One region of the Lysinibacillus sp. NPDC094177 genome, then DNA from elsewhere that is predicted to be linked to it. Evidence: riboswitches for the same ligand, from Rfam matches in the RefSeq annotation. Region 1 holds a riboswitch; each other region holds the start of a gene.
The links. A riboswitch is a leader RNA that binds a small molecule or an ion and turns the genes downstream of it on or off. The one in region 1 is predicted to bind lysine.

Region 1 (10,042 bases):
TAGCGCCGATGGTAGTTGGGGGCTTCCCCCTGTGAGAGTAGGACGTCGCTTCGCTTATTTACCATGTGGAGGATTAGCTCAGCTGGGAGAGCACCTGCCTTACAAGCAGGGGGTCGGCGGTTCGAGCCCGTCATCCTCCACCATTATGGTCCCGTGGTGTAGCGGTTAACATGCCTGCCTGTCACGCAGGAGATCGCCGGTTCGATCCCGGTCGGGACCGCCATTTTTTTTGCCGGTGTAGCTCAGTTGGTAGAGCAACTGACTTGTAATCAGTAGGTCGTGGGTTCGACTCCTATCGCCGGCATCATCCCTTGGAGGGGTAGCGAAGAGGCTAAACGCGGCGGACTGTAAATCCGCTCCTTAGGGTTCGGCGGTTCGAATCCGTCCCCCTCCACCATTTTTAGGGGCATAGTTCAACGGTAGAATAGAGGTCTCCAAAACCTTTGGTGTGGGTTCGATTCCTACTGCCCCTGCCAGGTTTCGAGGTACTCGTTATCAAACACTACTATGATTACATATAGTGGCGATTGTGGCGAAGTGGTTAACGCACCGGATTGTGGTTCCGGCATTCGTGGGTTCGATTCCCATCAGTCGCCCCATTTTAATAATTGGGGTATAGCCAAGCGGTAAGGCAACGGATTTTGATTCCGTCATGCCTAGGTTCGAATCCTAGTACCCCAGCCATTCATATTCTTAATATGAGCCATTAGCTCAGTTGGTAGAGCATCTGACTTTTAATCAGAGGGTCGAAGGTTCGAGTCCTTCATGGCTCATCAAGTTTTTATAAAAATTATGCGCCCGTAGCTCAATTGGATAGAGCGTCTGACTACGGATCAGAAGGTTATGGGTTCGACTCCTGTCGGGCGCGCCAAAAAAGCCTAATAGTATCGGAATGTAGCTCAGCTTGGTAGAGCACTTGGTTTGGGACCAAGGGGTCGTAGGTTCGAATCCTGTCATTCCGACCATCTTTCCTGATTGTTGGGGCCTTAGCTCAGCTGGGAGAGCGCCTGCCTTGCACGCAGGAGGTCAGCGGTTCGATCCCGCTAGGCTCCACCATTTATATAATTTCCGGAGGTATACCCAAGTCTGGCTGAAGGGATCGGTCTTGAAAACCGACAGGCGGGTAACACCGCGCGGGGGTTCGAATCCCTCTACCTCCTCCATTTTTCCGGGTCAGTAGCTCAGTTGGTAGAGCATTAGATTGAAGCTCTAAGTGTCGGCGGTTCGATTCCGTCCTGACCCACCATATGCGGGTGTAGTTTAATGGTAAAACCTCAGCCTTCCAAGCTGATGTCGTGAGTTCGATTCTCATCACCCGCTCCAAAAAATAATGGGCCTATAGCTCAGCTGGTTAGAGCGCACGCCTGATAAGCGTGAGGTCGATGGTTCGAGTCCATTTAGGCCCACCATTATTCCGAAGTAGCTCAGTTGGTAGTAGCACCTGACTGTTAATCAGGTTGTCGCAGGTTCGAGTCCTGCCTTCGGAGCCATGGCCCGTTGGTCAAGTGGTTAAGACACCGCCCTTTCACGGCGGTAACACGGGTTCGAATCCCGTACGGGTCATCAAGCATGTTGCACATTGTGCAACATGCTTTTTTTATGCCAACTAGTTCAAAAACGCCGTTGTGAAAGGGATTAATGGGTCAAACTTTACTATAAATAATACTGGCGGCTCCTTTTGGATCTCCTCTTTCTAAGTGAAATTCCCAATAAAATATAGAACTAATGGATAACATTTTTTATAATGGCAATTCAATAAGGGGCTAAGACCTTATTCCTAATCCATAAATAATTTTAGTTTGAAAAAATATAAGAAATGATATGAAATATTGAACAAAGTATTTCATATATAAAATATGTATGTTTTCTAGCAGATTTTTTCGTGGTGATTATAGTTCTATTCCTCTAATATGAGGGTAGATGGAGGAATTCGATATGAATTTACATGAAGTACAGCAGTTTTTAGAACTTTATCAAGTAGAACAAAATGAGTCGAAAACATGGCTAGAAAATAAATTACAGCAAATTAAAACAGCAGGAGAATATATACCGACAACGGAAGAATTAATTTTTGGTGCACGAGTGGCTTGGCGCAATAGTAATAAGTGCATTGGCCGCTTGTTTTGGCAATCACTACATGTTGTAGATGCCCGCGATATTTTGAATGAAGAGGATATTTTCAACGCTTTGCTTGAACATATTCAATATGCAACAAATGGTGGGAAAATTCGTCCAACGATAACGGTTTTTGCACCAGGTCGAGTTCGTATCTGGAATCATCAGCTAATCCGTTATGCTGGCTATGACACGGAGTCTGGAGTCATTGGTGATCCGCATTCTGTTGAATTTACAAAAGTATGTGAGTCACTTGGCTGGCAAGGTGAAAGAACCGCATTTGATGTGCTTCCGCTTGTTGTACAGGTGGATGGAAGGGAGCCACAAGTGTTTACAATCCCTGACGGATATGTACTCGAGGTACCGATTCGTCATCCAGAATCTTCTCAAGTCGAGAAGCTAGGATTGAAATGGTATGCAGTGCCGATAATTTCTAGCATGCGCTTCCAAATGGCAGGTATCGATTTTGAGGCAGCCCCATTCAATGGTTGGTATATGGGTACAGAAATCGGAGCACGTAATTTAGCAGATCATGAGCGTTATAATATGCTGCCCGCTATAGCAGAGATATTCAACCTTGATACAACTAAACAGGCTTCTCTATGGCGTGACCGGGCATTAATTGAGCTGAATATTGCAGTTCTACATTCCTTTAAAGAAGACGGTGTCAGCATTGTAGATCATCATACAGCTGCACAGCAATTTAAATTGTTTGAGGAAACAGAAGCAGCAGCAGATCGGGAGGTTACGGGCAATTGGACGTGGTTGATTCCGCCTCTTTCACCCGCTACAACTCATATTTACCATAAGCCTTATGTTAATGTTTACAATACACCCAACTATTTTTATCAAAAACCATCTTATTAATAGAGAAAGGCAGCTCACTGTAACATGAGCTGCCTTTTTTAATCCACATATTCATTTTTAGAAGCCCTAAATGAACATAAGAAGAGTATCAATACTACGACAATGAATAACCAACCAGTGATATGCCAGCCGCCGAATAAATCATGTAAATAACCAAATAAAATTGGACCAATTGCGGCAAATAAATATCCTAGTGATTGTGCAAACCCTGATAAATCAGCTGCCTCAAAAGCTGTACGGGTACGTAATGTAAAGAACATCATTGCTAATGAGAATGAAGCTCCTCCGGCTAAGCCTAGTAGCACCATCCACAGTATAGCGAGGCTTGTCCATTCCATAACTACTCCGGTAAACCCAATTAAGTAAAATGCCGTAAACATTAATACGAGAGGTCGTTGAGATGTCATTTTACTAGCGATAATAGGCACAGCTAAAGCCATTGGGACTTGTGAAAATTGCATGATGGAAAACATCCAGCCTGCACGATCTGCAGCTAATCCTTGTGCCATATATATTTCAGGAATCCAAGCGGCAGTTGTATAAAATAATAATGACTGTAATCCCATAGCCCCTGTCACTGCCCAAGTAATAGGTGATTTCCATAATGGTGTACGTACTTTCGTAGTTTTAACATTAGGCTCAGGCTTATTAAATTTCAACTGTGGAATCCAAATTAAAATGGTTAACACTACAAGAACAAGCGCGATTGTTAGCGCACCTTGCCAGCCAAATGACGAATTGGCAACAGGATAACTAATACCGGCACCAAGTCCAGCTGTCAAATTCATCGACATTGTGAAAAATGCCATAAGTAAACCTACGTGATAGGGAAACTTCAATTTAATTAATCCGGGAATTAGTACGTTACCAAATGAAATGGCTATACCAATTAGCGCAGTACCAAATACGAGCAAACTAGTTGTGCCAAGGGAGCGTAGTACAATTCCTAATGCTAAAAGAATCGTTGATAAAAATAATGTTAATTCTAGCCCAAATTTACGTGCAACATTTGGTACGAATGGTGAAATGATTGCAAATGCTAGCAATGGGATTGTTGTTAGAAAGCCAGCTAGTATATTGGATATGCCAAGATCTTCACGGATAAAGGAAATAATGGGGCCAACAACTGTTAGCGGCATACGTAGTGTCGAGGCAATGCAAATCACGCCGATAACTAGTAATAAGGTTGTACCTTTCCAGTTAATTTTCCTGCTAGGATAAGTATCGGTATGTTCATGAGTAGTCAAATAAATCCCCCCTGGTAGAACAATTATGATTGAACCACTATACCACTTTATCACAACGTTAAAAATAGTTGAAAATTCATAAAACACTGAATATTACTCGCGTTATTGAAATGTCATAGGTCGTATGTTAAACTAGAACACATCATAAATTTAATATTTATATGCCTCATGTTTGTATTGAGGTAGAGGTCGCGGTATTTAAGAGTATACTAATGGAAATGACAAGCATTAGAGATATTAGTTGAAAGGAAATACTGCCGAAGTGTGAGGGGACTTGAAAACCTCATGCTGGGGCTGTCTCCGAAAGGAACAGAACTGTCACGTTTGGACAACGTGTTGCGCTATCATTTTGAAAGAACAGAGGATTTACTTAGCCATCACAGCAACGTTCATGTGATGGCATTTTTTTGCCTCTTAAAAAAGGAAGGAAGCTATATCGTGAGTGAGATAAAAGTCAATCAGCTCGGCCATAAAGCGCCGAAGCTGAAAAAAGAATTAAAAAGCCGTCATATTACAATGATTTCATTAGGCGGTACAATCGGTACAGGATTGTTCTTAGCTAGTGGTGGTGCCATTGCACAAGCAGGCCCTGGCGGTGCGCTACTCGCCTATGCATTAATCGGTGTCATGGTGTATTTTTTAATGACGAGTTTAGGCGAAATGGCAGCCTATATGCCATCATCGGGTTCATTTAGTACGTATGCTACAAAATTTGTAGACCCAGCTCTTGGCTTTGCACTTGGTTGGAACTACTGGTACAACTGGGCAATTACTATTGCGGCGGAAATTTCTGCTGTTTCATTAATTATGAAATATTGGTTCCCAGATAGCTCATCTGCACTTTGGACTGTTATATTTATCGCTGTAGTTTTAACGTTTAATCTATTATCGGTAAAAAGCTATGGTGAAAGTGAATATTGGTTTGCAATGATAAAGGTTGTAACTGTAATCGTTTTTATTATCATCAGTTTCTTAATGATTTTCGGTATTTTAGGAGGACAAGCTCCTGTAGGCTTTACGAATTTCTTCATCAGTGATGGACCATTCCACGGAGGTTTCCTTGCTACATTTGGTATTTTCTTAGCTGCAGGATTCTCGTTCCAAGGGACGGAGCTACTTGGAATAACAGCAGGTGAAACGGATGACCCTGGTAAAAATATTCCGAAAGCTGTTAAGTCTGTTTTCTGGCGAATTCTTTTATTCTATATTTTAGCGATTGGTGCAATTGGGATGCTGATTCCATTTACAGACTCACGTTTGCTATCTGAAGATATCGCTGTTTCGCCATTTACACTGGTGTTCGATCGTTTAGGAATCGCCTTCGCTGCATCATTGATGAATGCTATCATTCTAACGGCAATGCTGTCAGCAGGGAATTCAGGGCTTTACGCATCGTCACGTATGCTTTGGCAATTAGCGGTAGATGGACATGCACCGAAATTTTTCACTAAACTAAGCCGTCGAGGTATTCCGATTTACGCATTATTGGCAACTTTAGCTGTAGGCTGCCTAGCATTTTTAGCTTCATTCTTTGGTGATGGTGTGGTCTATATGTGGCTTCTAAATGCCTCTGGGATGTCTGGCTTCATTGCCTGGCTAGGAATTGCATTTAGTCATTACCGTTTCCGTCGAGCGTTCGAGGCACAGGGCTTAGATCCGAAATTGTTACCGTATAGAGCAAAGCTATTTCCATTCGGTCCGCTATTCGCCTTTACGGTTTGTATGATTGTTGTTATTGGACAAAACTACAATGCCTTTATGGGTGATAAAGTAGATTGGTACGGAGTTCTTGTCTCATATATCGGTATTCCACTGTTCTTACTGTTATGGCTTGGCTATAAAATCAAGCATAAAACAAAAATGCTTCCATTAGAGCAATGTGATTTAAAAGTAGAACAATAAAAAAATTAAACTGTCCTGTGAGCCATAGAAAATGCTCGCAGGACAGTTTTTTTTAGTTAAAAAATATTGATGAATTTGTAACCCAGACGTATCATCAAAACACTATAGGTGAACGTTCCAATCTTTAAGCTCCAAAACCTGTATCCCCATAATAGCAATCAGCGATCCGTAGAGTATAAGAATAAGAAAAATGATGAGTAATCCTAAAAATTTAGAAATACCTGGTTGTTTTGATTTTATTCCGGATATCCCCAAAAAAATACTCATTATCCAGAGTAGAGCACCTACATAAAAGTAAATCCCCAAAATACCGTTCTTATCTTAATAAACTGGCATAAAACAATAACGACCCGATAATACAAAATATAATAGAAAAAAACCGTAATTCCTTCTAAAAGTCATTTCTTCAGCCCTTGCTAATTTAATTTTGATTATTATCAAAATATATCAATCGATACAAGGTGTTGCAAATTCTGTATTTTAGGGTCTTCAGATAAAATTACTGGAGAGAATAAAAAGGGGACTTTAGTTTCTCGAATCGTCCCCCACTTTTGGAGCACAACCTTAATATGGTAAACTGATAGATAAATAACACATCATCAAATTTTGGGTAGGACATTTGTTGGAACGTATACCATGTATATAAGTTGATTGGAGTGGAGGCTAGACGCCCCAGGAAGCTTTGCTCTGTACGACAGCGATAAAAGCGCTCAGCTGGAACGGAAATCAACCCCTCTTTGTGGTGATGATCATAGTAATGACAAGTCATATATAGACTGCTTTATATTAGGAAGAGGTGCATGAAAGTGCAAAAGCATATTTTACTAGTAGAAGATGACGAAGCCATTCGCGAAATGGTAGAAAACTATTTAACGATGGAGGGGTTCTTTGTCACCTCTGCAATAAATGGAGAAGAAGCATTACAAAATTGTTTAAACAATCCATTTGATTTAGTGATCTTGGATATTATGATACCAAAACTTAATGGATTAGAAGTTCTAAAGATTATAAGAGAGCAAGCATCGCTGCCAATTATCATCATGTCAGCCAAGGATAGTGATGTTGATAAAGCATTAGGGTTAGGATTAGGGGCAGATGATTATATTGCCAAGCCATTTTCGATGCTGGAATTTTCGGCCCGTGTCAAAGCCGCAATTAGAAGGGCTACAAAATATTCCACTCAAGTAGAGGATAAGAAAGATATAGTAGAGATAGACAACTTATCGATCGACCTTGTTAATTTTTCAGTAGAGAAGAATGGACACAAACTAAAGCTCACGTCGAAGGAATTTGCCATCCTAAAATTATTCGTGACAAATCGTAATCGAGTTTTTACAAAGCAACAAATTTATCAATTGATTTGGAATGATGCTTACTATGGGGATGAAAATATTATTAATGTACATATAAGAAGATTACGTGAAAAAATTGAAGACGATCCATCCAATCCTCAATATATTAAAACGCTTTGGGGAATCGGCTATAAATTTGAAGGGTAAACTCCATGATTATATTTCTATTACTGATTATTGTGTTTCTCGTAGGAATTATTATTTTTCAGATGAGAGCAAAAAAACAACAAGACGCTACTATTCAATACATGCATCAAAAACTGCAATCAATCATTGATGAACAATCGAATGAAAAGATATTAGTGTCGACGGCGAATCCGGAATTACAGCAGCTGCTTACTGCGATGAATGCGTTGCTAGACCATAATCAAAAAGTACTGGCGACACATCGAAAAATGGAAAGCTCCATGAAAAAGATGCTAGCCAATATTTCACATGATCTTAAAACACCTTTAACAGTTGTACTTGGCTATGCTGAAATGCTAAAGCTTAAGCAGTCACTGAGTGAAGAGGAGCAGCAACGGTTACTCACAGGCGTTCATTCGAAAACATTGGAAGTATTAAAAATAATCTATACATTTTTTGACCTGGCAAAATTGGAGGCTGGAGATACGGATTACCCAATGACGAAAATTAATGTAAGTGAAATTTGCCGAAAAAATATTTTATCATTTTACGATATGGTCATGTCTATGGGACTAGAGATTGAAATAAAAATACCAGAGATATCCGTGTATGCACTTGGTAATGAAGAAGCGTTGGATAGGGTTCTAAATAATTTACTGTCAAATGCTATTGCCTATGGAGCGGCAGGAAACATTATTGGACTCACAGTAAGAAATGATGATACTAATATTTTTATTGATGTATGGGATCGCGGTAAGGGGATTGACGAATATCATATTGATAATGTTTTTGAGAGAATGTATACGCTTGAGGATTCTAGAAATAAATCCTTTCAAGGAAGTGGTCTTGGCTTAACTATTACAAAACGTCTTGTAGAACTAATGGATGGCTCCATCCAGCTTTCCAGTATCCCGTATGAGAAGACCATTTTTACGATTTCATTAAAACGAATGATGTACTGAACAGTCATGCTTGTAGAGCATTTTAATTGCTTTACAAGCTTTTCTTCTGCGCTTAAGAAATTTGTAAGAATCAAGTAATAAATTAGAGAGTTTCATTTTTTATAATAAAGATAGCTAAATTAAAGGGAGAGATCTACATGACATATATTGTGAAAACAAATCAGCTTACGAAGGTGTTTGGGGGAAAAGAAGTCGTTTCTGCTGTGACTATGCATGTGAAAAAGGGAGAGATCTACGGTTTTTTAGGTCCTAATGGTGCCGGAAAAACGACAGTCATGAAAATGTTGACAAACCTTACGAAGCCAACGAGTGGAGACATCGAAATCTTTGGTGAAAAATTAATGGACCGCTCATACGAAGTGCTGAAAAGGATGGGAACGATTATTGAATACCCGATTTTTTATGAAGATTTAACAGCAAAAGAAACCTTAGAATTACATTGTGAATATATGGGCTACTATGACAAGAAAGAGATAGCTCATGTCCTAGATCTAGTAAAACTAACAAACACAGAGAATAAGCGTGTAAAAGACTTTTCTCTTGGGATGAAACAACGATTGGGTATTGCACGTGCAATTATTACTAAACCAGAATTACTTATTTTAGACGAACCGATTAATGGACTAGATCCAGTTGGCATAAAAGAGCTTCGAGAGCTATTCAAGATGCTTTGTAAAGATTATGGAATTACAATTATTATCTCTAGTCACATTTTGGGTGAAATTGAACAATTAGCAGATACAGTTGGAGTTATTAAGGATGGAAGATTAATTAAGGAAGTAACAATGGAAGATGTCAATCGTAGTCAAGCAGATTATATTGAAGTGGTTGTCAATGATGGGAAAAAGGCTGCCTTTATTATAGAAAGTAAATTAAATATTACTAATTTCAAACTAATGGATGACAATTGTATTCGAATTTATGAATCGACAGCTTCACAAAAGGTGCTATCTAAAACATTGATTGAGCATGATATTGAAATTGAGGGCATTAGCAAAAAAACGAGCTCATTAGAGGATTATTTCTTGAAGTTAATCAATGGAGGTGTAGCTAGTGCTTAATTTAATAGGTCTAGAAATGAAAAAATATCATATTGGTTCATATATAAAACGAGCTATTTTCGCAAATTTTGTGATATTAGGTATTATGTTTATGCTTTTATTTATTACTAAAATAGAAGGGGACCCAACCCTTGATAATTATCAGATGGCATTAGGCATTATTGATTCAGCTGTAAGAGCAGTGTTTATTATTTTTGCTAGTGCGTTAATCGCCAAGCTTATTATTGGAGAATTCAAATATAAAACGATCACTGTAGCTTTTATGTATCCGATAAATAGGAAAAAATTAATTGCTTCAAAGTTAGCCATTGTTGTTCTTTTCACCTTTAGTGCAATTATTATATCAACTGCTTTTGTAACAGCGATTTTTTGTGCTGTTAGTGAGAATTTCCAATTGGTTTCAGATACAT
Region 2 (10,042 bases), on a different contig from region 1:
TTTGTTAAAAGAGAACGATGATGAGAGCCATTCATTTTCAGTTACACCCTCCTCCCCCGCACGTATTGTAACTTATGTTAAGGAATGAGGAGCGGTGACGGCTATTTTCATGAATATCTCTTGGTTCTTAAAAAAATTCGGAAATTGCTTCCATGAATCAATGGATTTTATGTAAAAATGCAATTTCAACTGTCGAAATCAATGTTTTTACTCTGTGAAAGCATTTTACAATAATCATCCTTTTCCAATATTATATGAACGCCAATCTTGCTAACTGAACTTTTTCTTCTTCAGATAAAGGTACACTCTTTCCAGTTCGTGGGTTCATTTGCACGACCGTCCCTCTTCCCGTAAAGCAAACCTCATCATGTTGATTTTTCGCTAAGTAATGAATATCCATTGATGAGTTCCCTACTGTCGCTATCTTTGTATAAATTCTTAGCACATCATCAAAGAAAACCTGCTTCACGTAATCACATTGTAAATCGGCTACAATCGGAATCCCCTCTACATTTTCATCAATTGCTGATGGCATTAGAACACCTAAATGGCGGAAATAATCGATTCGTGCCTGTTCAAAATATGTAAAGCTAACTGTATTATTCATATGACCGTACATATCCGTCTCTGAAAAACGTACACGGACCTCAATAAAAAATGCAAAATCCTTTGCCCATTCCTGAAAATCTTCGATATAATTTGCCTTCATCTAAACCATCCCCCTAATTTTCATTCGCTTCTTTCCGAAATAACATATAGAATTAGCAAATCAAAATGAATATGTATTCATTATAAAGGAAAACACTATATTATCATAGAAAATTCAAATTTTCGCTCGATTTATTTAAAAATCCATTGTTTTTCGTACAACTCGGCATTCCCATTCTATTTTTCTACTGTTTTGAAATCATCATATTTAGTTTATTAATCTTTCTTGAAAATGACCCTATTCAGAACTCCATATAATGCGAAACTTGAATCAGTGAGGAGTTTCTTCATCTCCACTGAAATAGTCTTCACCAATCAGGCATTTATGAGTAGTTAATCTCCAAAATTATTTAATATTTTACAAAGAAAAAACCCCCTCACACATTGAGTGTAAGGGAGTTGGGAGTAAAGCTTGTACTATTAGTCAACGTAGTGGTCAGAACCGAAGAAGTTACGGAACATTTGCACTGTAGTTGCACGGTTTAATGATGCGATAGATGTTGTTAAAGGAATACCTTTTGGACAAGCAGCTACACAGTTTTGCGAGTTACCGCAGTTTGCAAGGCCACCATCGCCCATGATTGCATTTAAACGTTCGTCTTTAATCATTGCACCTGTTGGGTGAGTGTTGAATAGACGTACTTGTGATAATGGTGCTGGTCCGATGAATGAAGCTTTTTCAGACACGTTTGGACATGCTTCCATACATACACCACAAGTCATACATTTAGATAATTCATAAGCCCATTGACGTTTACCTTCTGGCATACGTGGACCTTCACCTAAATCATAAGTACCATCGATTGGAACCCATGCTTTAACTTTTTTAAGTGCATTGAACATACGTTCACGGTCAACTTGTAAGTCACGAATAACTGGGAATGTTTTCATAGGCTCAAGGCGCACTGGTTCAGTCAATTGATCAATCAGTGTTGAACAAGATTGACGTGGACGGCCATTGATAACCATTGAACATGCACCACAAACCTCTTCAAGACAGTTCATGTCCCATGCAACTGGTGTTGTTTTTTCACCATTTGACATAACTGGATTCTTTTGAATTTCCATTAATACAGAAATAACGTTCATACCATGGCGGTAAGGAACTTCGAATTTCTGCCAGTAGCCATTGCCACCTTTTGTATCTTGACGTAAAATTTCAACTTTTACCATTCTTCCAGTATTAGCTGCGATATCCATAATTCTTAGTCTCCTTTCGCAGAGTAATCACGTTTACGTGGTGGAATTAATGAAACGTCGACTTCTTGGTACGTGATAATTGGATTACCAGTAGTTGGATCAAACTTCGCCATTGTTGTTTTTAAGAAGTTCTCATCATCACGGTTCGGGAAATCTGGTTTGTAGTGTGCACCACGAGATTCGTTACGTAATAATGCACCTTTTGTCATTACTTTCGCTAGGTAAATCATATTTTTCAACTGACGCGTAAAGTGAGCACCTTGGTTACTCCATTTTTGTGTATCGTTGATGTTAATGTTTTCCCAACGTTTTTGGAATTCATCAAGTTTGTTCAATGTATCTTCAAGTTGGTCGTTGTAACGTACTACTGTCATAGTAGCTGTCATCATTTCACCAAGCTCTTTATGAAGTAAGTAAGCGTTTTCTGTGCCATCCATTTTCATGATAGCATCCCATTTAGCTTGTTCTTCTTTAACGCGAGCATCGAATACTTCTTGTGGAAGATCTTCAGCATGCTTTTTAAGATGTTTAACATAATCTACTGCGTTTGGACCAGCAACCATACCACCATAGATAGCAGATAATAATGAGTTCGCACCAAGACGGTTTGCACCATGTTGAGAGTAATCACATTCACCTGCTGCAAATAAACCAGGAATTTCAGTCATTTGGTTGTAGTCAACCCATAATCCACCCATTGAGTAGTGAACTGCTGGGAAAATTTTCATTGGTAGTTTACGTGGATCATCACCTACGAATTTTTCGTAGATTTCAATAATACCACCAAGTTTTACATCTAACTCATGTGGATCTTTATGAGAAAGATCTAGGTATACCATGTTTTCGCCGTTGATACCAAGTTTTTGGTTCACACAAACGTCGAAAATTTCACGTGTTGCAATATCACGTGGTACTAAGTTACCATATGCTGGGTATTTCTCTTCCAAGAAGTACCAAGGTTTACCGTCTTTATAAGTCCAAATACGGCCACCTTCACCACGAGCTGATTCTGACATTAGACGGTTTTTGTCATCTCCAGGAATAGCTGTTGGGTGAATTTGAATGAACTCACCATTCGCGTAAGTAGCACCTTGTTGGTAAACGATAGAAGCAGCAGAACCTGTATTAATTACAGAGTTAGTTGTTTTACCGAAGATAATACCAGGGCCACCAGTCGCCATAATAACAGCGTCCGCACGGAATGATTTAATTTCTTCTGTACGCATATCTTGCGCTACGATACCACGACAAACGCCGTCAGGATCGACTACTGCACCAAGGAATTCCCAGTGCTCATATTTGTTAACTAAACCAGCTACTTCGTGAGAACGAACTTGCTCGTCTAGCGCGTATAGTAATTGTTGACCAGTTGTCGCACCAGAGAATGCTGTACGGTGGTGTAATGTACCACCAAAACGACGGAAGTCAAGAAGACCTTCTGGTGTACGGTTGAACATTACACCCATACGGTCCATTAAGTGAATAATACCAGGGGCTGCATCGCACATACCCTTAACTGGTGGTTGGTTCGCTAAGAAGTCCCCACCGTATACTGTATCATCAAAGTGGATCCAAGGAGAATCCCCTTCACCTTTTGTATTTACCGCACCATTAATTCCGCCCTGCGCACATACAGAGTGTGAGCGTTTTACAGGAACTAATGAGAATAAATCAACTTCAGTACCAACTTCAGCTGCTTTAATCGTTGCCATCAGACCAGCTAGACCGCCGCCGACAACAATTATTTTGCTTTTCGCCATGATTATTTCTCACTCCTCTTAAAAAATTGCAATGATTGCATGTCCTCTATAGTAGCTTTTATTAAATTAAACGAAAGATAAAATAGCAGCCACACCAACTACACTTAGAATTACGAAAATAATGTTTGTTACATAAGTAGCAATCTTTTGAGACTGAGGAGATTGTGTAATACCCCAGCTTACTAGGAATGCCCATAAGCCGTTAGATAAGTGGAAAGTTGCTGATAAAATACCAACAATATAGAATCCAAGCATCAGTGGATTCGATACGATATCTGCGATCATATTGAATTCAACATCTGCACCTAACGCTTTTTGGATACGCGTTTCGAAAATATGCCATGCAATGAAAATCACTAAGAATACACCAGTGAAACGTTGTAATGAGAACATCCAGTTACGGTATGTACTGAAACGCCCTGTGTTTGGTGAAGCAGTGAATGCAATGAAGACACCATAGAATGCGTGGAACAGTAATGGGATATAAATAACTACCCATTCAATTACTAACAGAAGATTGTGTGGAATTAAATCCATCTTACCTACTGCATTATTGTAAGCTTGTTCACCACCAACAGCAGTGAAGTTCATTGACAAGTGGAACATCAGAAACAGACCTACTGGAATCACACCAAGTAGAGAATGTAAACGACGCCATAAAAACTCTCGATCTTTCGACAAGACTGTTACCCCCCTTAGTACTTAAAATAGCACAACAAAAGAAGTCATCATTTTGTAACTGATACTTCATTGACTGTGTATTTCATCATGGTACAATATTATGACATGTTTATTGTACTCTCAAGAGCTACGAGCGTCAAGGCAACTAGCTGTTTTTCGCAGTCCTTATTAAAGAAACATTCTAGTACATGATGCATCGTTTTTTCTCGAAAATTCTATCTTTACTTTATCAGTGTCGAATTATAAGAAAATTCTAAGAAAGAAGGCTTTCAATGTTAAACACTTCATCTCCTACAATCTCAGCATTTGGCTATGAGATAATTCGCGATTATATTTTATCTTCTATTCTTGGCAAACATGAAGGGGATGTCCTTTACTGGGCAGGAAAAGATCTAGCTCGGAAGTTCCCATGTAAAAGTCAAGAAGAACTTATCGCATTTTTCGCAGATGCCTGTTGGGGTAATTTAGAGCTTGTCAAAGAATCAAAGGATGGGCGCATATTCCAGTTGACAAATGATCCAGAACTGTTACAAATCGGTCTTCGTAGCTTTAGACTTGAAGCAGGATTTATAGCTGAACAAATCCAGCAAGCAAAAGGTTATTTAACAGAATGCTATGATGAAAAAAGTGAAAAGCATAATAACGTTATGTTTACAGTAAAATGGGACGTCAAAGAACGAATCATGAACACCGTTCCTACAGAATAAAACGTAAAGGATTGTCATTCCAAATTGATGGATGACAATCCTTTTTATTATAAAAGTTTATTTTCGTTGCGACTAAACGCCCCCAGTAAGGTGCTCAGTCGCAACGAAAATCGAATCCCTTTATATTTATTATAGTTGTGCATGTCTTTCTTTTAAAAGCACATCTATTAACGAAATAAACGCTTCTAAAATATTAAGCGAGTGTTGAATCATTTCCTCTAGGTTAATAATTGACAGTTCATTAACTAATTTTTGTGCAGCCATATGTACCAATTCATGAGGTTGTTCTATTTGACGATATTCTGGTAAATTCTTATATTGCTCAAAATGTCCATAATACCATTCTCCAAACGTACATTGATGATGCGTTTTTATTGTCTCTTTATGGCCCGCCTTTTGGATAGCAGTCCGTAAAAAGTTAGCATGATCCATTAATCTTGCTGCCAATTGGCTAACTACCGTTTGCTCTGAAGGCTTTCGAATTGTCGGTGCAATAGCTTTTAACATTTCAGAAACTTGATTTTGTATTATATCCGAGAAGTTACTAGTATGTGATAATTCCGTCATTGTTTCCGCTAAACGGCCAACAGCTATTACATTTTCTTCTGATGCGACTGTTATTTGATGAATTCCAAGTGCTGCTTCTTCAATATTTTTACTTGTTACAGTCAGATTAGCAATATTGTCCTTCATGATACTTAAAAAATCAGTTAAATAATGTTCTACTTGTTTGATATTTGTTATTGTGTTTTGTAATTTCTTATCAATAACTGATCGAATTTTCGTCATTTCTTGCAATGAACCTTTCGAGCTATTGGCTAGCTTCCCTACCTCCATCGCGACAACATTAAAGCCCTTCCCATGCTCACCAGCACGTGCGGCTTCAATGGAGGCATTTAAGGCTAGCAGTTGTGTTTGATCGGCAAGACCGGTTACACTTTTACTAATATCATCCATTTTAATTACTTCATCATTCAACTGCTCTGTTGATCGAGCTCCTTTGATCAACAATTCCTGAACTATCTCGCCTTTTGTAATGGATGATTCCATTTCCTCAACAAGTAGTAATGAATGCTGTTTTATTTCTTGAATGTTTGCATTAACATTTTGCTCAACCGCAAGCATCTCTTCTGTATTTGACGACATTTCTTCACTCATCGCAGAAATATCCCCTACACTCGTTGAGACATTTTTAACCTTTAAAGCCGTTTGAAAATTAATTAACTCCATGTGTGCTAATACAAAGTCTAAAATCGCATTTTTCACATCAATGCTTTCCTGCTCAAGTTCCAATTCCAGAATTCGCTTTTTTAAAATTTGTATTTCTAAATCGTTGTGTTTCTCAACGCTTACATCCATTGGCTTTTGAAATAATCTGAATAAGACCATACAAACTCCACCTTTCCCTTGGTAAAACATGTCACATTTTATTATATAATAATAAAATTGGATAAAGTATTAAATTGATGTAAACAAAAAAAGATGTGCCAATTACTGACACATCTTATTCAATTTTATATGTAAAGTGTTTGTTCTAAATTAAACTCATCATGTAATGCATTTGCTGCACGAATCATTTCGTCCTGAGGAACAACGACAGACACTTTTATTTCAGAAGTACTTACCATTTTCACAGGGATACCTTCACGACGTAGACGATCAAACATACGAGCAGCCACCCCTGGATTAGATGCCATACCTGAGCCAATTATAGAGACTTTTGCTAAGCCAATTTCAAAATCAGCAAAACTAAACCCTAGTGATAATTTGCTATCTTCTAAAACACGTAATGCTTCGGCGAACTCCTCTTTCAAAATGGTAAATGATACAGTCGGTTTTAAACCATCAATTATTGCTTGTACGATTATATCGACGTTTATGCGATTTTCTGCAAGTATTGTGAACATATCTGCTAACGAAGCATTAGAATAAGCATCATAGCCAACCGTTAAGCGAATAACGTCTGACTCATAGGCAACACCACGTACAATTAAATTTTTCTCCATTTCAACTTCCTCCTTTAATAAAGTACCTACTATATCTATTTCGCTCGACCGAATTATTACCGGGATTTGAAACTTTTTTGCTAACTCAACAGCTCTCGGGTGTAAAATTTGTGATCCTAAGTTTGATAACTCTAGCATCTCATCATAGGAAATTTCTTTTAGTTTTTGTGCCCCAGCAACGTAACTTGGGTCTGCTGTATAGACTCCATCCACATTCGTGTAAATATCTACGCGCTCCGCCTCCAATGCTGCAGCAATAGCTACAGTCGCCGTTTCCGCCCCACCTTTACCAAGCGTCGTAATATTCCGTAAATTATCGATACCTTGTGCCCCAGCAACGATTACAATTTTCCCCTGAGTAAAATGCTCTTCAATTCGACTTACATCAATCTCATCAATACGTGCATTGCCATATATAGCATCAGTTTGAATACCTGCCTGCCAGCCTGTTAATGACACTGCATCATATCCTTCTTCCTGCAAAGCAATTGCCACTAAAGCACTTGATAGTTGTGAGCTTGTTGAAAATAGTGCGTCTAGTTCACGCTTAGACGCTTTGTCTGATAGATTACGAGCCATCTTTGCTAATTCTTTAGCCATCCCCCTCATAGCTGTAGTGACAACGACAACATCAAAACCTCTTTGCTTTTCTGCAATCGCCTTTTTAGCAACATTTTGAATGTGCTCTGTTGATACTAATGTGGCACCACCAAATTTCATCACAATTCTCGCCATCTTCATCATTCTCCTTCGTACTTTTTGTTGATTATAAAGTAGCTATACTTTTGCAGTTCTTCACCAAAATAACGATTTTCAGGGACATGCATGAGACAAAAGCAAAGCAACGTGAGCACTCACCGTTCTCCGCTCTAAATTTTTTAATCAAGAACAGATTTTAGTATGAATCCACTTTTGCATTAATAGCTTTTACTCTCGGGGGTTATACGGAAAATCTTTTGGCATCATTTCATAATAGTAAGAACTGCTTTGAGAAATGTTGTCTCTAGAAAACTAAAAAAGCAACTCTCACATAACGTGAAAGCTGCTTATAACATGTACAATAAAAGTAACTTGTGCATGTGTGATAGCTCTCCGAAACGTTTAGAATCGACAGTCCTACATCTCTTAAATGTAAAACCAGCTAAGCATCGGAAACAACGATGCTCTACTTCGGCAAGCTCCCCTTTCATACATTTTCACTGGACTTGTCCGTCCTCAAATGCACTACTCTTGAACCTTGCACCTCTATCATCACTAAATAGTGAGTGTATTTAATCGAACCTTAGTGGGGAAAATTTCCATTTTTGTATAAATAGAAACTACTAAAAAAACTAAGGCATCGTATATAACATTGCTATATTGTAGATCAATGTTATATACAACCTTAGCATATGTCTAATCCTTTGACAATGTCTCCTGTTGAAAATAAGCGTGGATATTACTAGCTAGATTAGTAGGCATTCCTGCTTCCTGTAATGCCTGCTCACTAGCCTCACGAATTTTTTTGACTGAGCCAAAATGCTTAAGTAATTGCTGTTTTCGCTTTGGACCAACGCCCTCTATATTATCGAGGACTGATTGGATAGCATGCTTTTCGTGCTGTTGTCGTAAGAAGGTAATAGCAAAGCGGTGTACTTCGTCCTGAATTCGTTGCAGTAAATAGAAGCCATCGCTTGTACGCTTCAATGCAATTACTTCAGGTGGATCACCAAATAGAAGCTGTGACGTATTGTGTTTGTCATCTTTTGCTAATCCAGCTATTGGAATGACAAGGCCGAGCTCATCTTCTAATACTTCTCGCGCGACTTCCATTTGCCCCTTCCCACCATCAATTAGTACTAAATCTGGCAAAGGCAGACCTTCCTTTAAAACTCGCGTATATCGACGACGGATTACTTCCTGCATTGCACCGTAATCATCGTGCTTGGCAGCAGTGCGTGTTTTGTACTTTCGATACTCCTTCTTTGCAGGTTTTCCATCGATAAATACTACCATTGCAGATACAGCATCTGTCCCATGCATATGACTATTATCGAAGGCTTCAATCCGTAACGGCGTAGAAATACCCATAGCTTCACCCAGAGCCTCACATGCTCCTATTGTTCGTTCTTCCTGACGTTCAATAAGCTGGAATTTCGCTGCTACAGCAATTTCAGCATTTTTAGTCGCTAAATCAACAAGTTCTTTTTTTTGCCCACGTTTTGGTGTCAGTACCTTAACTTCTAATAATTCCGTTAAAATATCTGCATCAATAGATTGTGGGATAAAAATCTCCTTAGGCTTAATGTGCTCTAACTTTTCATAAAATCGTCCAACAAACGTTAAAAATTCCTCTTCTGCTTCTTGGTAAATTGGGAAAATCGACACATCTCGCTCAATGAGCTTTCCTTGACGAACAAAGAAAACTTGAACACACATCCAGCCTTTTTCGACTGCATAGCCAAATACATCGCGGTTCGTTGTATCACTTGATACGATTTTTTGCTTTTGCATAACTGTATCAATATGAGCAATTTGATCGCGAAATTCCTTTGCACGCTCAAACTCTAAATTTTCTGCAGCCGCTAGCATTTTTACCTCTAGCTCCTTTTTGACTTCCTCAACCCCACCATTTAAAAATTTTGTCATATCCTCAATCATATCGTGGTAAATTTCAGCATCAATTTCTTTCACACAAGGAGCTAGACATTGTCCCATGTGATAATACAAACAAACCTTGGAAGGGAGTTGTACACATTTACGAAGAGGATATAAACGATCTAGCAGCTTTTTCGTCTCACTTGCTGCATATGCATTTGGATATGGACCAAAATACTTCGCCTTATCCTTTTTCACTTTTCGCGTTGTAATAAGACGTGGATGTTTTTCATTCGTAATTTTTAAATACGGATACGTTTTATCATCCGTCAGCATAATATTGTACTTCGGATCATGTAGTTTTATAAGATTAAGCTCTAAAATTAAAGCTTCAATATTGGAA
Region 3 (10,042 bases), on a different contig from region 1:
GGGACAGCAATTGGCTTACAGTTGTCTTTACTTTGGCCGAATTTTATGCAGCTTGCCGGTCAAACAATTGCATTACCACTTTTTATGGAAACGTTTGCATTTTTCTTTGAAGCCATCTTCCTAGGCATCTACCTATATACTTGGGATCGCTTCGATAGTCAGAAAAAGCATATGTTGCTGTTAATTCCAGTTGCTGTCGGTGCATCTATGTCAGCTGTGTTTATATCAATTGTTAATGCGTTTATGAATGCGCCACAAGGATTTGACATTGTAGACGGTCAGCTTGTGAATATTCAACCTTTTATAGCAATGTTTAATCCAGCAATGCCGACAAAGGTAGCACACGTTCTCGTAACAGCGTATATGACGTCCGCATTTGTGTTAGCATCTATTGCAGGATATCGTCTACTTAGAGGTTCTAAGCATGTATACCATAAAAAATCTTTATTACTACTTATGAAGATTGGTTTGATTTTCTCCATTGCATCAGCGATTATTGGAGACTTTTCAGGAAAGTATTTAGCAGAATATCAGCCAGAAAAACTAGCTGCAGCTGAGTGGCATTTTGAAACTGAAGACAAAGCTTCCCTTATACTGTTTGGTGTATTAGATGGAGAAGAAATAAAATATGCTATTAAAGTACCTTATGCTTTGAGTGTTTTAGCACATAATAATCCAAATGCAGAGGTAATTGGTTTAGATCAATTTGCTAAAGAAGATCGACCACCACTATATATTCATTACCTCTTTGATCTCATGGTGATGATTGGCATGTTCATGGCACTCGTTTCACTGCTTTACGTAACCGGGAAAGCACGTGATTGGCAGTTTATTCATTCACGTTGGTTTAGATGGATTGTTGTTGCAGGTGGACCACTTTCCATTATTGCAATTGAAGCAGGATGGTGGCTTGCTGAAGTGGGACGACAGCCTTGGATCTTATATGGATTAATGCGAACACCAGAAGGGGCCACAACGAGTGACCATGTGGATTTAATGATGCTACTGTTCACTGGTGTGTATGCCGTATTAGCAATAGGAAGTATGGTGGTTTTAGTTCGTATGTTCAAAAAGAATCCAATTGAGCGTGAAATAGAAGATCGCCATGCTGAAAAAGGCGGTGACATCTTATGACGTTAGAGATTTTAGGTATTTCAGTATTATGGATTTTCCTATTTGGCTATGTCATTGTAGCTTCAATCGATTTCGGTGCAGGCTTTTTTAATGCATACAGCCTACTCATCGGAAAAAATCACATTTTAACGAATATTATTAAGCGTTATTTATCGCCTGTTTGGGAAGTAACCAATGTCTTTTTAGTATTCTTCTTTGTTGGGATTGTTGGATTTTTCCCACAAACAGCTTTCTATTATGGAACGATTTTACTTGTCCCAGTTAGTATTTCGCTAGTGCTCCTTGCAATTCGAGGCTCCTACTATGCGTTTGAATCATATGGCACACGTGGACATATTGGTTACACGTTGACGTATGGTATAGCAGGCTTACTTATTCCAGCCTCACTTTCTGTTGTATTCGCGATTGCTGCTGGTGGCTATGTTGATATTGTTGGAGGGCAACCTGTCTTAAACTATTGGACATTGTATACGAGCCCATTTGCTTGGAGTATTGTCGTGTTGAGTATTGCAGCTGTACTTTATATTTCAGCCGTGTTTTTAACTTGGTATGCGCATAAAGCAAAGGATAGGGAAGCATCAAATTTAATGCGAAAATACGCACTTGTTTGGGCGATACCATTAATGGTGAGTGCGCTCGGTATTATGTACGAAATGAAATCCATCAACCCTGAAAGTTACAATCATATGGTTAATTTATGGTGGATGTTTGCCATATCAGCCGTGCTGTTTATTATTACTGTATTGTTAATATGGATGCGAAAAAATTACGGTCTTGCAGTTGGATTATTGATTGCCCAATTTGCAGTAGCATTCTTCGCATATGGGATCGCTCAATATCCTTATTTACTGTATCCGTATTTAACTATTTACGATAGCTTTACAAGTACACAAATGGCAATTGCACTCGTCATAGCATTTATTTTAGGACTGTGTCTACTTGTTCCATCACTATTCTTGTTGTTGAAATTATTCCTCTTCAACAAAAATTACGTGACAGGAAAAGAAGACAATCATGCATAGGAGGGATAAAACTATGGAAAGTTTTTTTATTTTTTATGCGCCATTTATAGTCGTCATCCTTGGATTAGTTGCTGCTTTCTGGTGGGCACCAAGAGATTACCACACAGTGAGGAAAGAGGAGAAGAGCCGCGAATAGCGGCTCTTTTTTCTACTCGTGTAAAGGGGAAGAAGTATCCGTTCGTTCAGTGCTCGAGTACGCGGAGCCGATCACTTTTTTGCATACCCGAGCAGTTCAGAACCAGACCTGATCACATTTTCGACAAGCCCGGGCAGTTAGTATGAAGCCTTGTTCTTTTTTCATCCGCCGCAACATGCTACAATAAAGAGATTGAAATGGAGGATGTACGAATGTCAGCACCCGTGAAAAAGAATGACCGACTAACAGTTTATATAGAAGATTTAACACATGATGGCAATGGCGTCGCAAAGGTAGATGGCTATCCATTATTTATCCAAGGTGCACTTCCTAATGAAACGGCGGAAGTACATGTTTTAAAAACGTTAAAAAATTATGGCTTTGCGAAGGTTGTAGAAATTCTTAAGCCATCACCCGATCGTGTAGATGCGCCTTGTGAATATTTCAAGCAATGTGGCGGCTGTCAATTACAGCACCTGTCTTATGAAGGGCAGTTAAAATGGAAAGAAAACATGGTGCGTAATGTCATGCAGCGCATTGGTAAAATTGATGCGCCTGTTCTGCCTGTGAAGGGTATGGAAGAGCCTTGGCATTACCGTAATAAAGCACAAATACCTTTCTCCTCAAATGAAGCAGGACAAGCAATTGCTGGTTTCTACAAAACGAAGTCCCATAGCATTGTGGATATGGAGCGTTGCTTAATTCAGACAGGGGAAGCGGACGCTATTCTTGCAGGCTTGAAAAAGGAACTAGCGACAATAGGTATTCGACCATATAACGAGTTAACAAATGAGGGAATGCTGCGCCACGTAGTTATTCGTAAAGCACGAGCAACTGGTGAAGTTATGGTTGTTTTCGTAACTAAAAAGAAAAAATTCCCGCAAAAAGAAGCCGCTGTTGGAACAATCCAGAAGCTTGTTCCGAATGTAACATCAATTATGCAAAACGTTAATAGCGACAAAACGAACGTTATTTTCGGTGATGAAACCGTGAACCTGTGGGGCAAGGACGTTATTATCGATACAATTGGCGACGTTCGCTTTGAAATTTCAGCCCGTTCATTTTATCAAGTAAACCCTGAGCAAACGGAAGTCCTATATAAACAAGCATTAGACTACGCTGACTTACAGGGTGATGAACGAGTAATTGATGCTTACTGTGGAATTGGTACCATCTCATTATTCCTTGCACAAAAAGCAAAGGCTGTTATGGGTGTTGAGATTGTTCCACAAGCTATCGAAGATGCTAAACGCAATGCAGCACTAAATGGCTTTACGAATACGTATTTCGAGGCCGGCCCAGCAGAGGAAGTTATTCCACGTTGGTATAAGGAAGGCAAAGAAGCAGACGTCCTAGTAGTTGACCCACCGCGCAAAGGCTGCGATGAGGCGCTTCTAAAAACAATTTTAGAGCAAAGTCCCAAGCGTGTTGTTTATGTGTCCTGTAATCCAGCTACACTAGCACGTGACCTCCGAATTTTGGAGGATGGGGGTTATCAAACACAGGAGATTCAACCTGTGGATATGTTCCCGCATTCGACACATTGCGAGGCAGTAGCGTGGTTGGAATTAGTATAAAGAAAAAGAACGAATTTCCGATTGTGGAATTCGTTCTTTTTTTTAGTAATAAAGGTGTTATTTGGCCAGGTTAGTAAAAAAATATAGTATCAACTATTAGTACCAGATGATAGAATTAATTGTCAGGATATTGTTATGAGGGCATTAATAATGTTAGGCACTCAAAAAATTAAAGAAATAACCATGGGGATTAGTGGATCACTCGTTCTTTAAACCGTTATATAGGAATTCATGAAAAAGATGACTTGAAAATAAATCACACAAAACGATTATATCGACACAGGCTGTTGCGCATATATTAACTGTAATTGTATTTAAATGGGAGAGAATAGGAATGTCAGAAGAAGGGTATCAAACTCGTAAGGAACGAAAAAAAGCGAAAAAAACAAACAAAAATAAACATAGAAGTATCGGTATACTGAAAAAGGGATCGTTATTTAAAAAAATGGTCATTGTCTGTTTGGTAGTCGGACTTGTTGCAACAGGAGTAGGAGCCATTACGATTGCTTCAATAATGAAGGGTACACCTACCTTAGATTCTGCTAAGCTAATGGATCCGCTTTCTACTAAATTTTATGATAAAGACGGAAACTTCCTTTATGAATACGGGAAGGAAAAACGGACAAAAATTACGTACGACCAAGTGCCAAAAGTGTTGGAAAATGCCTTTATTGCCACCGAGGATTCCCATTTTTACGAACATTTTGGGATCGACCTCAAACGGACAGCCAAGGCAATTTTTGTGAATGTAACCGGAGATTTCGGATCTCAGGGAGGTAGTACGATTACACAGCAAGTCATTAAAAATTCTTTCTTGTCACCAGAGAAAACACTGAAACGCAAAGTGCAAGAATGGGACTTAGCGTATCAGTTGGAAAAAAAATATTCTAAGCAGGACATTTTAATGATGTATTTAAATAAAATCTACCTTGGAAACCGCTCTTACGGAGTGGCTACGGCAGCAAAGAATTATTACGGAATTGAGTCCGATGATTTGAAAAAAATGACGCTTGCGCAGGCGGCGATGATAGCCGGACTGACACAGAGTCCGAACAATTATGATCCAACCATACCGGAAAACAAAGAAGCAGCCACGAAGCGCCGTCACATCGTATTAAGCTCGATGCTTCGAGATGGCTATATTACGGAAAAACAAATGAAGGAAGCAGAAAAAGTTCCTGTAACAGAGGGACTTGTAGCAAAAAATGCGCAGCAAAGTATGCCTTATGAAGCATTTTTGGATGCAGCTGTGAAAGAGGTAAAGGGAAAACTGAAGGATGTAGACATCAGCGAGGACGGATTGTCGATTTATACAACCCTGGATCCAAAAGCACAGGATTTCGCGGAAAAAATGATGAATACAAGTGAAATCATTGCCTATCCGGATGAGAATTTTCAGGGAGCCTTCGTTTTATTAGATACCATGACCGGTGAAGTCAGGGCAATCGGAAGTGGTCGAAATGACTATCAAGCCCAATTTTCAGGTCACAACTTTGCTGTCGATATCAGACGTCAACCAGGATCAATCTTTAAGCCTATATTTGATTATGGACCGGCGATTGAAAACTTAAAATGGTCCACTGCTCATTTGATTAACGACCATCAGACAACTTATTCAACGGGTGAGCCCATCTCCAACTGGGATCATCAATATCATGGAATGCTGACTATGCGGACGGCACTGCAATATTCATACAATATCCCGGCACTGCTCACATTGAGAGAAGTTGGGATGGATAAGGCTAAGAGTTTTGCAGAACAACTTGGCATTACATTTAAAAGTAATGAAGTATATGAATCATACTCGATCGGCAGCAATACCGTTAGTCCTTTAGACATAGCAGGGGGCTACAGTGCTTTTGGAAACAACGGATTATACAATAAACCACATTTCGTCCAAAAGGTTGTTTTCGCGGATGGCGCAGTCGTTAATTTTGGGGAGAAAACAAAACGTGTTATGCAGGATTACACTGCCTATATGGTAACTGATATGTTACGTACAGTCGTAAATACTGGGACAGGAACAACTGCAAATGTTCCCAGACTGGATGTTGCCGGGAAAACAGGTACAACCAATTTTGATGAAAAAACTCGAGCTAAATATGGATATCCAAACGTTGCTACAAATGATAGCTGGTTTGCAGGGTATACACCTCAATACACCATGGCTGTCTGGACGGGTTACGCTCAAAACGGGCAAGGTAACTATATGACTGGAAATACGACGAAAATCTCACAGTTAATGTTTAAAGCAATGATGGAAGCAATCGGAACGGATACAGCAAATTTTCAGCAACCAGAAAGTGTCTATAGAGTGAAAAATGAACTTTATATAAAAGGAATTGATTCTGCAGAAGAGCCACCTAAAAACAACAATGTAATAATTCATCCTAATAATGGCGGAAATAAAGAGAAGCTCAAAAAAGAGGAAAAGAAACTTAAAAAAGAAGAAGAGAAACATAGAAAAGAAGAAGAGAAACATAGAAAAGAAGAAGAGAAGCGTCGGAAAAAGGAAGAAGAAAAGGAACAAAAGCATGGTTAGACGAAAGAATGTCTTTTAACTTTTTGCCGATAGTAACTGCAAAATTTTCATCTTCACTTTCGTTCATTTTATCATTGAGCTGGGTTTTCTTCATAGGAGGTGCTCTTGTATTGGGGGTTACAATCTTAGGTGTGAATGTTAAAGATACTAAGATTCCGGCTTTGAAAAAATCGTAGTAGATATGTTTCCACATACCTGTTAAAACAATAAAAAAGGTTGACCTGTTCCCTATAACCAAGAGATTAGTTGGAGTTAGTTTAATAATAAAGAAATGATAAAAGAACGGATTTCCAGTAGTGGAATTCGTTCTTTTTCGTTATATAAAGGATTAAAGATATTTTCGAAGAAATTATATAATGAAGCATTTGTTAAAATTTTTTATGGAGGCGGACTATGGAGACGGAAATTATTATAACCGTAGTTATAATTTTAGGAATGGCAATCTTAATAGACAAAATATACGGGAAAATTAATATAGAAATTTATTCTCCTATTTGGGAGTATTTTTCTAAAGCACTTCTCTATGGGTTTATTGCTAGCATCACATTATTCTATGGAAAGGAATCGCTAAGAGATGTTAATGCACTAGAATGGGCTATCATTGCAGTTTCAGCAATAGAAGGAACAGGGAACTATATTAATTATGTAAAAGAATCAAAAAGGAGAAAAGAAGAAAAAAGAAAGACTTGAGGTAATCAAACTTAGATACATAATGAAAAATATTTCTTTAACTTAATAGAGTCGCTGATCAAAAAGGAATTGATGCTCTTTTTGTAAGTGAAAGTAGAAGATACAGTAAGTTGGTATTTCGCTAAAGCAGAGCAGAGTCATTTTTTAATTTAACCCACCATCACCAATGTGTCACATACAATCCACACATTGTAAATGCTGTGCATAGCTTGAACTAGCTGCCTAATCCTAATTTAAGCGTGTTTTTCAACGTATGATTTATTAGGGTGTGTCTTTGGTATATCTAATTAAATATTTGTTGAAACATAAAAAGCAGACGGTTTAGAAGTGCGATAATGCACCTCTAATTGGCCGTCTGCTTTTACTTTTATAACTTGAAAAGCGTATTGATCAATTTTATCCTCAAAAAAATTATCGCTGGGGTAATTTATGAAATATATTGTGAATCGTGAGCGTTAAGAAGGGAATGGTTTATAGGTAATGAAAAATCATGAGGTGAATAATTAAATGCGTATACAATTATTGATATATTGTTATATTTATTGTAAATAGTTATTGTGTAAAAGTGTTTTGATTGTCATTTTTTTGTGGTTGTGCGCGATAAATCTTATAAAATATAGTAGATTTTAAAGTTGACATATAAAAAATGTAATAATATAATTATTTCAAATAATTTAATAAACCTCACTTTTCTGATAGTGAGGTAGAGGCGCGACAGTTAACAGTACCTAATGGAGTCCGAGAAGATGAAGAAGTTAGGTAGAAGGAAGTGTCGCCGAAGTATGTGGTGAGTTCTCGCCATCATATACTGGGTCTGTAGCGAATAGTTGCAGGACTGTCTTCGTAAACTTACGTGTTTATGAAGTTGTGCTATCTCTGTTTAGACAAACAGTGGGAATTTTAAATGGTCGATTCATTTTAAGTTTCTAAAAATGAGTAGGTCATTTTTGTGTTAGACAGATTCTTTTGCACAAAGAGTCTGTTTTTTATTTGTCTATACATTTTGGAATTAGAGGTATTTTGGAGGGAATATTATGGAGAATACATCAACATTATATTATGAATTTTTACCGACTGACGGTCAAAAAGTAAACGTGAACCCAGATAAAACAGCATTACTAATAGTAGACATGCAACATCAGTTTATTAGCCGAGACGGATTAGACGCGCAGGTTGCAAGAGAAAAGGGCATGTTTGATCAGTGGGAATACTTTTTTGATCGTATCGACAATTTAACGATTCCGAACAATAAAAAGCTTTTAGATTTTTTCCGTACTAATAAATTAGAAGTAACATTTGGTCGCATTGCTTGCCATCATAAAGATGGACGAGATCGTTCTCCTGTACAACGCCGTCCAGGATGGAACAATATTTTATTGCCAATCGGTGACCCAGGAGCGGAGATGGTGGATGAATTAAAGCCTCTTGATGACGAAATTGTTGTAAATAAAACGACAGATAGCGTATTAAGTGGAACGAATTATGAATTTTTACTGCGTAATATGGGCATTGAAACAGTAGTTTGTACAGGTGTTGTAACAGATCAATGTGTTGCTTCAACAGTTCGAAGCTTAGCTGACGCAGGCTTTGAAGTTATTTTAGTTGAAGATGCATGTGCAGCTGCAACGCAACAGCTTCATGATGCTGAAATTATGATTATGAATCAAATTTATTGCCAAGTGATGAGTACAGATGAAGTAATTGATTTAGTAACGGAAGAACTATCAAAACACGAACCAATGAATGTGTGAGAGGAAATGGACTATGAGTCAAACACCAAATGATCATACACCACAGTTAAAACGTGTTTTAACATTAAAAGATTTAGTCATTTATGGTATTGCTTTTATGACACCGATTGCGCCAGCTTATATTTATGGCTTTGCAGCAGAGACTACAGGTGGGATGTTGCCATTAGCCTACTTGATTGCGATGGTTGCAATGATGTTTTCTGCATATAGTTACGGTCGAATGGCTGCTGTTTTTCCAAATGGAGGGTCAACTTATACATATACACAGCGTGCGATCAATCCGCATTTAGGTTTTTTTGCAGGTTGGGCAATGTTTATGGATTATGTCCTAGTGCCACTCATTGTATTTATGGTAGGTGCTTCATATGCGAATGCATTAATACCATCTGTTCCGTATTGGGTATGGGTGTTATTAATTGCAGGTATTATAACTACTGTAAATATTCTAGGTATTGGCATCGCAGCAAAAACAAATCAAATCCTCGTTATGTTTATGGGAATTGTAGTCGTTATTTTTGTTATTTTTTGTGTGAAGACAATTGTCGGTGGGGAAAGTGGTACGTCGCTCTTTACTGTTGTGCCGTTCTTCAACGATGAAAAATTCGTTATGTCTGCAATTATTTCTGGTGCAGCAATGGCCTGCTTCTCGTTTTTAGGGTTCGATTCGATTACTACTCTTTCAGAAGAGGCAGTTAATCCAAAAGATGATATTTGGAAGGCAGCTATTTTAGCTTGTTTAATCGGAGGACTTATTTTTATTGGGCAAGCGTATGTAGCTCAGCTCGTATGGCCTGATGTTACAAACTTTAGCTCAGCTGATACGGCTTTATTTGATATAGCTGAAAAAGCAGGTGGTGCAGTTCTTGCAACTCTTTATACGGTTGCGATTATTGTATCGACTGTGACAGCTGGTTTAACAGGACAAGCAAGTGCATCTCGTTTAATGTTTAGTATGGGTCGTGATGAGGTACTTTCGAAAAAGTTTTTCACACATTTACATCCAAAATATCAAACACCGGTATACAATATTTTATTGATGTGTGTGATTAGTGTTTTAGGAGCACTTTTTTTATCAGTAAATTTCGTAGCAGAATTAATGAACTTTGGAGGCCTGACTGGATTTATGTTTGTCAACTTGTCAGTGATCGTGTATTACTTCTTCCGTAAAAAAGAAAAGAAAATAATTCGAT

Region 2: linked by a shared signal. The riboswitch ahead of ACQKNC_RS03480 (aspartate kinase) and the one ahead of ACQKNC_RS19715 (amino acid permease) in region 1 are both predicted to bind lysine.
Region 3: linked by a shared signal. The riboswitch ahead of ACQKNC_RS20290 (cysteine hydrolase family protein) and the one ahead of ACQKNC_RS19715 (amino acid permease) in region 1 are both predicted to bind lysine.

What each region holds. Positions count from the first base shown of each region.
Region 1 is NZ_JBNNTW010000016.1:74,648-84,689, reverse strand. Features, by position in the region: partial or broken rRNA gene rrf (5S ribosomal RNA) at 1-54, shown strand, start outside; tRNA gene ACQKNC_RS19810 (tRNA-Val) at 68-143, shown strand; tRNA gene ACQKNC_RS19805 (tRNA-Asp) at 148-223, shown strand; tRNA gene ACQKNC_RS19800 (tRNA-Thr) at 232-304, shown strand; tRNA gene ACQKNC_RS19795 (tRNA-Tyr) at 314-397, shown strand; tRNA gene ACQKNC_RS19790 (tRNA-Trp) at 403-476, shown strand; tRNA gene ACQKNC_RS19785 (tRNA-His) at 524-599, shown strand; tRNA gene ACQKNC_RS19780 (tRNA-Gln) at 610-684, shown strand; tRNA gene ACQKNC_RS19775 (tRNA-Lys) at 701-773, shown strand; tRNA gene ACQKNC_RS19770 (tRNA-Arg) at 795-871, shown strand; tRNA gene ACQKNC_RS19765 (tRNA-Pro) at 889-965, shown strand; tRNA gene ACQKNC_RS19760 (tRNA-Ala) at 981-1,056, shown strand; tRNA gene ACQKNC_RS19755 (tRNA-Ser) at 1,071-1,163, shown strand; tRNA gene ACQKNC_RS19750 (tRNA-Phe) at 1,171-1,246, shown strand; tRNA gene ACQKNC_RS19745 (tRNA-Gly) at 1,250-1,323, shown strand; tRNA gene ACQKNC_RS19740 (tRNA-Ile) at 1,333-1,409, shown strand; tRNA gene ACQKNC_RS19735 (tRNA-Asn) at 1,414-1,490, shown strand; tRNA gene ACQKNC_RS19730 (tRNA-Glu) at 1,492-1,563, shown strand; gene ACQKNC_RS19725 (nitric oxide synthase oxygenase) at 1,936-2,982, shown strand; gene ACQKNC_RS19720 (CynX/NimT family MFS transporter) at 3,021-4,229, opposite strand; lysine riboswitch at 4,405-4,581, shown strand; gene ACQKNC_RS19715 (amino acid permease) at 4,668-6,131, shown strand; gene ACQKNC_RS19710 (response regulator transcription factor) at 6,938-7,630, shown strand; gene ACQKNC_RS19705 (sensor histidine kinase) at 7,636-8,571, shown strand; gene ACQKNC_RS19700 (ABC transporter ATP-binding protein) at 8,709-9,632, shown strand; gene ACQKNC_RS19695 (ABC transporter permease) at 9,625-10,042, shown strand, end outside.
Region 2 is NZ_JBNNTW010000001.1:707,961-718,002, forward strand. Features, by position in the region: gene ACQKNC_RS03445 (helix-turn-helix domain-containing protein) at 1-35, opposite strand, end outside; gene ACQKNC_RS03450 (acyl-CoA thioesterase) at 251-709, opposite strand; gene sdhB (succinate dehydrogenase iron-sulfur subunit) at 1,129-1,908, opposite strand; gene sdhA (succinate dehydrogenase flavoprotein subunit) at 1,914-3,668, opposite strand; gene ACQKNC_RS03465 (succinate dehydrogenase cytochrome b558 subunit) at 3,735-4,349, opposite strand; gene ACQKNC_RS03470 (YslB family protein) at 4,622-5,056, shown strand; gene ACQKNC_RS03475 (methyl-accepting chemotaxis protein) at 5,186-6,445, opposite strand; gene ACQKNC_RS03480 (aspartate kinase) at 6,571-7,797, opposite strand; lysine riboswitch at 8,140-8,318, opposite strand; gene uvrC (excinuclease ABC subunit UvrC) at 8,458-10,042, opposite strand, start outside.
Region 3 is NZ_JBNNTW010000018.1:11,734-21,775, forward strand. Features, by position in the region: gene ACQKNC_RS20260 (cytochrome ubiquinol oxidase subunit I) at 1-1,134, shown strand, start outside; gene ACQKNC_RS20265 (cytochrome d ubiquinol oxidase subunit II) at 1,131-2,156, shown strand; gene cydS (cytochrome bd oxidase small subunit CydS) at 2,170-2,292, shown strand; gene rlmD (23S rRNA (uracil(1939)-C(5))-methyltransferase RlmD) at 2,505-3,869, shown strand; gene ACQKNC_RS20280 (transglycosylase domain-containing protein) at 4,204-6,411, shown strand; gene ACQKNC_RS20285 (hypothetical protein) at 6,805-7,101, shown strand; lysine riboswitch at 7,798-7,982, shown strand; gene ACQKNC_RS20290 (cysteine hydrolase family protein) at 8,136-8,852, shown strand; gene ACQKNC_RS20295 (APC family permease) at 8,866-10,042, shown strand, end outside.